One region of the Salegentibacter maritimus genome, then DNA from elsewhere that is predicted to be linked to it. Evidence: riboswitches for the same ligand, from Rfam matches in the RefSeq annotation. Region 1 holds a riboswitch; the other holds the start of a gene.
The links. A riboswitch is a leader RNA that binds a small molecule or an ion and turns the genes downstream of it on or off. The one in region 1 is predicted to bind cobalamin.
Positions count from the first base shown of each region.

Region 1 (5,557 bases):
ACTAAGCCTCTTCAGCCGCCTTTATTATTTTTTGGCGGCCTATAAAATACACCCAGAATAGCCTTTAATTTTTCCTGTAAATTTTGGTTGCGATACTCTGTTTTTAAAGCCTTCATACATTTAGCGCAAAGGCAACTTTCATAAAGCTTATGTATGTATTCCAGTTCTTCATTATCCAGTACCACTTGAGAGCATTGGCAAAGTTCTATAGAGCCAACTTTACATTCAAAGGCTGTTTTACATCTTGGGCAGTATTTTTCTTCGTGCTTCATGGGTATTTATAAAAAAAGTTGGTTTTAATTCTCCACCAAAGCAGTTCTTACCATTTTTGCGGCGCTAACCATTGCTTTTAATGCAGCTTCAGTTTCTTCCCATTTCCTGGTTTTTAAACCACAATCTGGATTTACCCAAAGTTGTTCTGCAGGGATTACTTTTTCGGCTTTTTTTAGCAAAGTAAGCATTTCTTCGGCGGCAGGAACCCTGGGGGAATGTATATCATAAACCCCCGGACCAATTTCATTGGGATACTCAAAATCAGAAAAAATTTCCAGCAACTCCATTTGCGATCGGGAGCACTCAATGGTAATCACATCTGCATCCATATTTGCTATACTCTCCATAATATCATTAAACTCAGAATAGCACATGTGTGTATGAATTTGAGTAGAATCTTTTACCCCTGCCGATGCTAATTTAAAACAAGTAACCGCCCAATCTAAATATTCTTTCCAGCCGGATATCCGTAGCGGTAATCCTTCTCTAATGGCAGGTTCGTCAATTTGAATTATTTGAATCCCGGCCTGCTCTAAATCTTTTACTTCTTCACGAATAGCCAAAGCTATTTGTTTACAAGTGGCAGATCTTGGTTGATCGTCTCTAACAAAAGACCATTGCAAGATTGTTACAGGCCCCGTCAACATTCCTTTAACCCATTTATCGGTTAAAGATTGCGCATATTGAGACCAATAAACCGTCATGGCTTCTGGCCTGGAGACATCTCCATATATAATAGGAGGCTTAACACATCGGCTACCGTAACTTTGTACCCAGGCTTTTTTGGTAAACAGAAAACCATCTAATTGCTCTCCAAAATATTCTACCATGTCATTACGCTCATATTCTCCATGTACAAGAACATCTAAACCTATTTCTTCCTGCCATTTTATGGCATTTTGGGTTTCTTTTTTTAGTAAACTATCATATGTTTCTGCTGATAATTTTCCTTTTTTAAATTGAGCCCTCCAACTCCTCACTTCTTTGGTTTGCGGAAACGAACCAATGGTGGTAGTAGCGAACAAAGGCAAATCCAGTACTCTCTGCTGCTCAATCTTTCTTATGCTGAAGGAGTTGGATCTTTGTGAGTCTTTTTCTGAAATTTGACTCACCGCATCTTTCACCTTTTTGTTGTGAATTACCTCTGAAGTTTTTCTACTCTTAACAGCATCTAAATTCTCTTTAAACTCCTTTAAAAGGGGCGCTTCAGTACTACCGGTAGCCAAAGCCCGAAGAGTTTTTAATTCTCTTACTTTTTGCCGGGCAAAGGCCATCCAGTTCTTAATTCCAGGGTTTATTTCAGTCTCCAAATCAAGATCGTATGGAACATGTAACAACGAACAGGAAGGAGCCAGTAGCAATCTATCAGAACCTATTTTATCCTGTGCCTTTTGAATAAGATGAAGGGAATTTTCAAAATCATTTTTCCAAATATTACGTCCATCTACTATCCCGAGCGATAAATTTAAGCTAGCAGGAATTTCTTCAAGCACCCTGTCTAATTGTGATGGGCATCGCACCAAATCCAGGTGTAACACATCTACCGGAAGCTTTAGAGCCAGGGCAAGATTGTCTTTAAGGCCTTCAAAATAAGTGCTGAGAACAAATCTAAGTTTAGGGAATTTTTTTCTAAGCTCATTATATACAAAAGAGTAGGCATCCCTGGCTTTCTCATCTAGGTCTAAAGCTAGAAAAGGCTCGTCAAACTGAATCCATTGTGCTCCTTCTTCCTGTAATTGAGTTAAAAGCTCCTGGTAAACCGGCAATAATTTTTCTGCAAGGTCTATTTTATCAAAACCTCCCTCTTTTTCTTTTCCCAAAAGAAGGTATGTAACCAGTCCAATAATTACAGGTTTAGGATGAATCCCAGCTTCCTTTGCTTCTTTAAATTCATTAAGAATCTTATTGGAGTTAAGCTTAAAGTGCTGATTTTTGGAAAATTCAGGAACGATATAATGATAATTGGTATCAAACCATTTGGTCATTTCCATGGCGGTAATATCTAAGCCATCTTTTTGATAGCCTCTGGCCATCGCAAAATATAAATCAAGATTGGTTAAGTCACTTCTACTTTCAATCTCCCTATAACGTTCAGGAATAGCTCCTACGGTAAGGCTCATATCCAAAACCTGGTCATAATAAGAAAAATCGTTACAGGGAATTAGATCAATTCCTTCGTCTTTTTGAAGCTTCCAGTTTTCATGGCGGCTTTTTTTTCCTACCTGAAGAAGATCCTGAAGTTCACTTTTGCCTGACCAATATTGCTCGCAGGCTTTTTTGAGTTCTCTGTTGCTACCAATTCGCGGATAGCCAAGAATGTGCGTTTGCATTTCTAACTTTTAATAATTAAACAATTTGTTTTAAAAGTCTTTATAAATGCTTCGTAATGCCAGGCGATAAGAAAAAAAAGGAGAAAGAAGATACACCCAAAAAGACATACTTCTCCTGTAAAATAAAAAGTATTATAACGGGTACATCTCTAAGACCTAAGCTTCAAACCGCGAAAGCATTGTCCAATCAGAATAGGCAGGTCTCCTGACTTGTAACGGCTGCTGTCATCCTTCCCGCGTTATGCAGTGGATAATTCTTTGGACAGTAGCTTTATTATGTTACTTACAGTTGCGCGACAGTTCGTGATTCTCACACGATTCCCTATTAATCTACCTTAAGTAAAACCTTTTCTGTTTGATGAAGTATGCTAAAGAACTTATGCGGGATAAAACTAGGGATTATTTATTTAATTTCAAGACTTTCATTGAGCTTATAACTAAAAAGAAGTAAAGATAAATTCAGTTTTTAAGATTCTCAAACCAGAAATTTAACTTAATATTGCCGGGATTTTCGGTTACAATGCTTTTAAGGTATTGTATTAAAAGGGAATCAGGTGTAAATCCTGAACAGTTCCCGCTGCTGTAAATCCTTTCCTTAATTTTTAGGAAAATCTTTTTATTGATACCACTGTCTTTTGGGATGGGAAGGTTTAAAAAGAGGGAGAAGTCAGAAAACCTGCCGGAAACATAAGGAACAAAGCTTTCGGGAGTTATTGCTTTGGGTAGGTCTTCTATTCTAACTATATCCCCTGCTGTTTTGTTTTGTAAAATAAGTTAATTCCAATTATTAACCTTTATACAAATCAAATGCAACAAAAATCATTTTTTAAATCATTAATCCTTATTGGAGGTATTTTACTTTTTTCATCTTGTAGCAAAGATGACGGCCCAGGTATAATTCCTATGGAGTTTTCGGATCTAAATTACCAGAAAGATTACGAATTAACCCTGGGAGATACTTTATCTATTAATCCTGAAATTCTAAATTTACCGGAAGGGACAGGTTTTAGCTGGAAACTAGGTGATGATAAAGTTTCTGAAGCTCAAAACCTTCATTACGCCCCCAAACAATTTGGCACATTTGCACTACAATTTAAAGCATTGGCGAATAACGACTCTCTGCTGCGCTCTTATGAAGTTACCGTAAATGATCCTTATCAGCTTTATTTCCGCCCAAAAACAGAAAACAGCAGTAAATATATTTCTGAAATTATTGAATATAAACCTGCACCCGGCCAATATATTAATAAAACCTACGGTTCTTTGGAAAGCGCAGAAAAATTAGTGGGTGGAAAATCGGCCATTCTATCTTTAGGAGCATGGGGAGGCTACGTAACGTTCACTTTTGATCATACCATTGAAAATAGAGAAGATGCTAAAGACTTTGTAGTTTATGGTAATGCAATGGGCGGACTTTCTGAACCCGGTATTGTAAAGGTTTCTTTTGATGAGAATGGTAATGGCTTACCAGATGACACCTGGTATGAACTAGCAGGAAGTGCACATCAAAAAGAAGAAACTATATTGAATTATCAATTAACCTACACCAATCCAAAAGAGTACGCCAATGTACCCTGGGAAGATAACCAGAAAAACCAGGACAGTGTAATGGTTAATCCCTACCACTCCCAGAATTACTATCCACTCTTTATTGAAGAAAAGGATAAAATGAGTTTTAACGGAACCCGGGTTTACCCTAAGGTGAGCCTGGAAGGATTTGCCTCTATAGATGCACTTGAATGGGGGTATGTAGACAATTTTGATGCTGATTATAATACTTATGCCGGAAACGCCATGGATTTGGATTGGGCAGTAGATGATAATATGAACCCCGTAGCATTAAGAGGTGTAGATTTTATAAGCATCTACACAGGGGCGCAGGGAAATGTTGGTTGGCTTGGTGAGATATCAACGGAAATCAAAGGAGCTTCAGATCTATCTATGACCGAGTAAAGCCCCTAATAATATCCTTTATTTATCCTTATATAAGAACTTCACTATTTTTCCAGCTCCAAATAGTATTGTTTTTATATAAGGATAAACCTATAAGCTTAAGCTCATTTGTAAACTTCCCGCGTCCATCTGCCAAACTAAAAAATACTTCTAAAAATCAAAAACCGGTAGACTAAGATGCCTTAAACCTTAAATTGATTTCTGCTAAAAGCAAAAACAAGATTAATACTATACTTTTGCAAACGTATTGGCTTAGAAAAGTAATTACCTTGTAACAAGCCATAGATTTTTTAAATCTCGATTATCGAGTAAAATAACATTTTTTATCCTTTAAGAATGTAATACTTTTGTCGTACTAAACAGCGCCAATCTAGCAGAATCCCACAGCATTACCCCCCAATTAAACTTCATGCATTATTTTACAAAATTTACAATAGTACTCTTTTTCAACCTGCTTTTTACTTTTAGTTATGGAATACAGCAAAACCCCAAGGACTTTAAAAGTATTGACTCCCTAATTCAGAATAGAGCCCTGGAAAAAGCTAAAGAAGAAAGCTTTCAAATTATCAGGAAACAACCTAAGAATTTTCAAACTGTTGGCAGGGCACACATCTATTTGGGGAAAATAAACCTATTGCAGGGCGAACTGGATATTGCGCTGTCTAATTATATGGATGCCAAAAAGCACCTGGAACTGTTATCTGAAACAGATCGCGTAGAACTATTCTCAGGAATTGGAATAGTGTACTCAAGATCCAAAAACTTTAACAGCGCCGAAAAAAGCTTCAAAAAAGCATTATTGGGCTATAAAAACAATGATTTTTGGCGCCTTAAAACTTTGGTTAACCTCGGCGGGGTTTATATGGAAAAGAATGACCCCAAAGTAATAAAGGTCTACAAAGAGGCTTTGCAGTTAGCTAAAGAAATTGAGCAACCTAAAGTTGAAGTCGTTATTTTAACGAATCTTAGTAATCAATACATCAAAGAATCCCAATGGCAGT
Region 1 is NZ_JAEHNY010000017.1:35,095-40,651, reverse strand. Features, by position in the region: gene I6U50_RS15270 (cysteine-rich CWC family protein) at 12-272, opposite strand; gene metE (5-methyltetrahydropteroyltriglutamate--homocysteine S-methyltransferase) at 297-2,603, opposite strand; cobalamin riboswitch at 2,782-2,968, opposite strand; cobalamin riboswitch at 3,099-3,301, shown strand; gene I6U50_RS15260 (hypothetical protein) at 3,411-4,556, shown strand; gene I6U50_RS15255 (tetratricopeptide repeat-containing sensor histidine kinase) at 4,966-5,557, shown strand, end outside.

Region 2 (5,557 bases), on a different contig from region 1:
GAATTAATAAAATTTAGATTTGAAGTAACTCCTTATATATAATGCTAAACATATTTAAAAATAAACGTGAAGATTTTCCGGATTTCTGGAAAAAGTATGAAGCAAAATTTCAGGAGAAACCTTCTAAAGAAATTGAACATACCCGTTTTGTCGTTTTTGATACCGAAACCACAGGCTTTGATCTCATTAAAGACAGAATGCTATGCATTGGTGCGGTAGGCATTACCAATAAGTCTATTGATGTAGCAGACGGATTTGAAGAGTATATTTCCCAGGAAACATTTAACCCTAAAACGGTTAAAATTCATGGGATTATACAAAACGAGCGTATAGAAACCCTGCAAGAGGAAGAAGCGGTAAAAGCATTTTTAAAATATATAGGAAATTCAGTTCTGGTAGCCCATCACGCAGGTTTTGATATTGGAATGCTAAACCAGGCACTTGCCAGAATGGGACTTCCAAAATTAAAAAACAAAGTGTTGGATACCGTAAAACTCTACCGGGGTACAAGAATAATCTCAAATCTTATTAATAGGGAAAGAAATTATTCACTAGATGAAATTGCTGAAACTTATCATATAGATATTAAAGATCGCCACACGGCAGCAGGAGATGCCTTTATTACTGCTGTTGCGTTTATTACAATTCTTGGAAAACTAAATACCGATAATAAGTTGAAACTTAAAAAACTGTTTAGGTATTAATTTACTTTCCCCTATTTATCAAGACTTTCGCAAAAAAAAAGGCCTCACAGATTTTAGAAAACTATGAGGCCTTAAGTATAAAGCAGTATACTTTTAAAGTGCCTTTTTTATAATTTCATCTACAATTTCAGGGTTTAATAAGGTAGATGTATCGCCTAGGTTTTCGGTTTGTTTTGACGCGATTTTTCTTAAAATTCTACGCATAATTTTTCCACTACGTGTTTTTGGAAGTCCGGCAACAAATTGAATTTTTTCAGGTTTAGCAATAGGCCCTACCTTATCTTTAATTTGTTGGTGAATTTCATTTCTTAAATTGTCGTGATTTCTTGATTCCCCAACTTCTTTTAAAATCACAAATGCATAAAGTGCATTTCCTTTTACTTCATGAGGGAAGCCCACTACGGCAGATTCTGCCACTGCAGGGTGTTCATCTATAGCATCTTCAATTGGTGCTGTTCCTAAGTTGTGACCCGATACAATAATCACGTCATCTACCCGTCCTGTTATTCGGTAGTAACCTACCTCATCCCTAAGGGCTCCATCCCCGGTAAAATACATATTTTTAAAGGTAGAGAAGTAAGTTGTCTTATAACGCTCATGATCTCTCCAAACCGTTCTTGCCATAGACGGCCAGGGATATTTAATACACAAACGGCCATCTACCTGGTTTCCACTTAGCTCTTCCCCATTTTTATCCATAATAGCAGGTTGAATTCCAGGAAATGGTAATGTTGCATAAGTAGGTTTAACCGGAGTTACATACGGCAATGGCGAAATCATGATTCCTCCTGTTTCTGTTTGCCACCAGGTATCTACAATAGGACTTTTATTTTTTCCTACATTATCGTTATACCAATGCCAGGCTTCCTCGTTAATAGGCTCCCCAACTGTTCCCAATACTTTTAAGGAAGACAAATCGTGTTTTTCAACAAATTCTATATTTCGTTTAGCTAGCGATCTAATGGCTGTTGGAGCGGTATAGAACTGATTAACTTTGTGCTTCTCCACTACATCCCAAAATCTGCCTGCGTCTGGATACGAAGGCACCCCTTCAAACATCACGGTAGTTGCACCATTGGCCAGAGGACCATATAATATATAAGAATGGCCGGTTATCCAACCAATATCAGCTGTACACCAGTATACATCTCCTTCTTTATATTGAAATACATTTTTAAAAGTATAAGCACTATAAACCATATAACCCGCAGTTGTATGCAACATTCCCTTAGGTTTTCCGGTAGAGCCCGAAGTATACAAAATAAACAATGGGTCTTCGGCATCCATAGTGGTTGCTTCACATTGGTCTGAAGCTTCATCTAACAAAGGCTGCAACCATTGGTCGCGTCCTTCTTTCATATTAATATCAGAATTTATACGTTTTGCAACCAAAACACTTTCCACTCCCGGGCATTCTTCCAGAGCTTTATCTACAATCCCTTTTAAGTCTATAGTCTTATTTCCGCGGTAAGAACCATCTGAGGTAATAAGCATTTTACAATCGGCATCATTTGTTCTGGTAGCCAGGGCTTTTGAAGAAAAGCCTGCAAAAACAACAGAGTGTATAGCTCCAATACGAGCACAAGCCAACATAGCTACTGCAAGTTCTGGAATCATAGGCAGGTAAATACAAACCCTATCGCCTTTTTCTATTCCTTTAGACTTTAAAACATTTGCAAATTTATTTACTTTTTTATGAAGTTCTTTATAAGAAATATGTTGAGCCTCCTCTTCGGTACCGTTTGGCTCCCAAATAATGGCGGTTCTATCTGCATTGGTAAAAAGGTAACGATCTATACAGTTCTCTGTAATATTAAGTTTTGCATTTTCAAACCACTTTACTTCAGGTTTATTAAAGTCCCAGCTCAATACATTGTCCCATTTTTTTCGCCAGGTGAAATGTTCTTCGGCAACTTCTTCCCAAAAATTTTCAGGCTCTCTAACCGATTTTCTATACACTTGAAAATACTCTTCTAAATTCTTAATATGATAATTACTCATAACTTAAATAAATATGTTGATGGTTACGTAGATTAATAATGAAAAATATAAAATATCTTTCCTGCAATTTATAAAAATCCAATAAAACTAAACATTCAAATGTTTGTTTAACATTCTTCCAGTTCAAGTTTTATTACAAGTTCAATAGAATGGATGATTTCTCCATAAAAGCAGAAAATTAATTGGCTAATTAAGCTTTTAGATTTAAAAATTATAAAAAAGATAGTTTTTAAATAGCTTTTTTATAATAATGCCTCTAGATAATAAGAATAACGAATCCCAAAATTTTAATAATCAGCAAATTACCTCTAAAGCCAACGAGACATGTTATGGATAGTCATTTTAAGCTTGGAAGTAAACTTGTGAATATTAAAACTCGATTATCGAATAAATAAACTTGTGAAAAACTATGTTTATAACTCCGTAGTTTTTCTATAAAAGGGTCGCTTATTACTTATAACTTTACTTTTGTAAAATCATACCGGTGGTTATTGCCTTTTTCAATAAATAAGGGGAATCATGTGAAATTCATGAGCTGTTGCGCAACTGTAAAGTAGGTTCAACTACAAGCCAGATTACCTTTCCGACCGGGTTGACTTTTGCTTTCGCATAAAAAGTAAATGTCCAGGACATTTTGTGGGGTTACTGCAAGCACACTTCCCTTAGACAGTTATTACTTTTATGCTTTTGATTTAAAAACTAAAATAAAAGTGATATGAGTATTTTTCAAAAGCGGGTAAATTACAAACCTTTCGAGTATCCCGAGATTCTTCAGTTTACCGAAGCTATAAATAAATCATTTTGGGTACATTCTGAAGTAGACTTTACAGCTGATGTCCAGGATTTTCATTCGCATCTTAGTGAAAATGAAAAGCAGGTTATTAAAAGAAGCCTTTTAGCTATTGCGCAAATTGAAGTAGCTGTAAAATCCTTTTGGGGAGACTTGTATCAACACCTACCAAAACCGGAGTTTAACGGCCTGGGAAGTACATTTGCCGAATGCGAATTTAGACATTCTGAAGCATATTCCCGCTTGCTTGAAGTACTTGGATATAATAATGAGTTTGAGAAATTAATTGAAACTCCTGTTATTAAAAAACGTGTAGCTTATCTCTCTGAAGCTTTAGCAAATACAAAATCTTCAGACGAAAAAAAATACGTGTTTTCCCTTATTTTATTCTCCATTTTAATTGAAAATGTTTCCCTTTTTAGTCAGTTTGCCATTATTCTTTCCTTTAGCAGATTTAAAGGAGTGATGAAAAACGTGAGCAATATAATTGCATGGACCTCGGTAGATGAACAAATTCATGCCAATGCCGGAATTTACATTGTAAACCAAATTAAAAAAGAGTTCCCTGAATTCTTTAATGAAGAAACCAAAACCCAAATAAGGGAAATTATATCCCATTCTATGGAGGTAGAATCTGAGATTCTGGATTGGATCTTCGAGGATGGTTCTTTAGAACAGTGCAAAAAGGAAGACCTACTTAATTTTATGAAATACCGAGTAGACGATAGCCTTGAAAAAATAGGTTTAGAGAAGCTTTATTTCGTTTCAGAATATGATTATAAAGCGATGCTATGGTTTGAGGAGGAAGTTTTTGCCAACAGTTTGGACGATTTTTTTGCCAAACGCCCGGTAGATTATACCAAACACGATAAAAGTATTACCGCAGATGATCTTTTTTAAAGGTTTTCCACAAAAATAATTCAATTTAAAAATCCAGAAAATGCCCGAAGCAATACTTAAAGAAACAAAACAGGAACGCCTATGGTGGCTTAACGAAGAGAGCCAGCAAATATTAAATCGCGGTTATTTATTAAAAGGAGAAACCGCAAAATCGGCTATAGAACGCGTTGCAAATGCAGCTGCAAAAAGACTTTATAAACCCGAACTGGCCGAAGCCTTTATAGAAATGATAGAACGCGGCTGGATGAGTTTAAGCTCACCCATTTGGGCAAATATGGGTACAGAGCGCGGATTACCTATTTCTTGCTTTAATGTATACGTACCAGATAATATTGAAGGGATTACCCATAAATTGGGCGAAGTAATTATGCAAACCAAAATTGGTGGCGGAACTTCCGGTTATTTTGGAGAATTAAGAGGCCGCGGAAGTGCAGTAACAGACAACGGCAAAAGTAGTGGTGCTACCAGTTTTATGAAGCTTTTCGACACAGCTATGGATACTATTTCACAGGGCGGTGTGCGTCGTGGAGCTTTTGCAGCTTATCTTGATATAGATCACCCCGATATTAAAGAGTTTTTAGAAATAAAAAATATAGGAAATCCTATTCAGAACCTATTCTACGGCGTTAGTGTTCCCGATTACTGGATGCAGGAAATGATAGACGGCGACAGGGATAAAAGAGAGATTTGGGCAAAAGTTTTGGAAAGTAGGCAGCAAAAAGGTTTGCCTTATATCTTCTTTAAAGACAATATTAACCGATTTAAACCAGAGGTGTATAAAGATAAAAATTACACCATCCATTCCAGCAACCTTTGTTCAGAAATTGCTTTGCCTTCTACCAAAGACGAGTCTTTTATTTGCTGCCTTTCTTCTATGAACCTGGAGCTTTACGACGAATGGAAAGATACCGAAGCTGTAAAATTAGCCATCTATTTCTTAGATGCTGTTTTACAGGAGTTCATTGCAAAAACTGAAGGAAACCATTACCTGGCATCGGCCAACAGGTTTGCCAAAAGACATAGGGCCCTGGGGCTTGGTGTAATGGGTTGGCATTCATACCTGCAAAAAAACAGAATTCCTTTTGAAGGTTTAAAAGCTAAAGGTTTAACCAATAGCATTTTTAAAGATATTAGTGAAAAAGCAACTAAAGCAAGCAAAGAA
Region 2 is NZ_JAEHNY010000018.1:20,094-25,650, reverse strand. Features, by position in the region: gene I6U50_RS15445 (DUF294 nucleotidyltransferase-like domain-containing protein) at 1-42, shown strand, start outside; gene I6U50_RS15440 (3'-5' exonuclease) at 42-704, shown strand; gene acs (acetate--CoA ligase) at 798-2,705, opposite strand; cobalamin riboswitch at 3,174-3,308, shown strand; gene I6U50_RS15430 (ribonucleotide-diphosphate reductase subunit beta) at 3,421-4,395, shown strand; gene I6U50_RS15425 (ribonucleoside-diphosphate reductase subunit alpha) at 4,436-5,557, shown strand, end outside.
Region 2: it holds a riboswitch for cobalamin, as region 1 does, so the genes downstream of both, I6U50_RS15430 (ribonucleotide-diphosphate reductase subunit beta) here and I6U50_RS15260 (hypothetical protein) in region 1, are expected to answer to the same signal.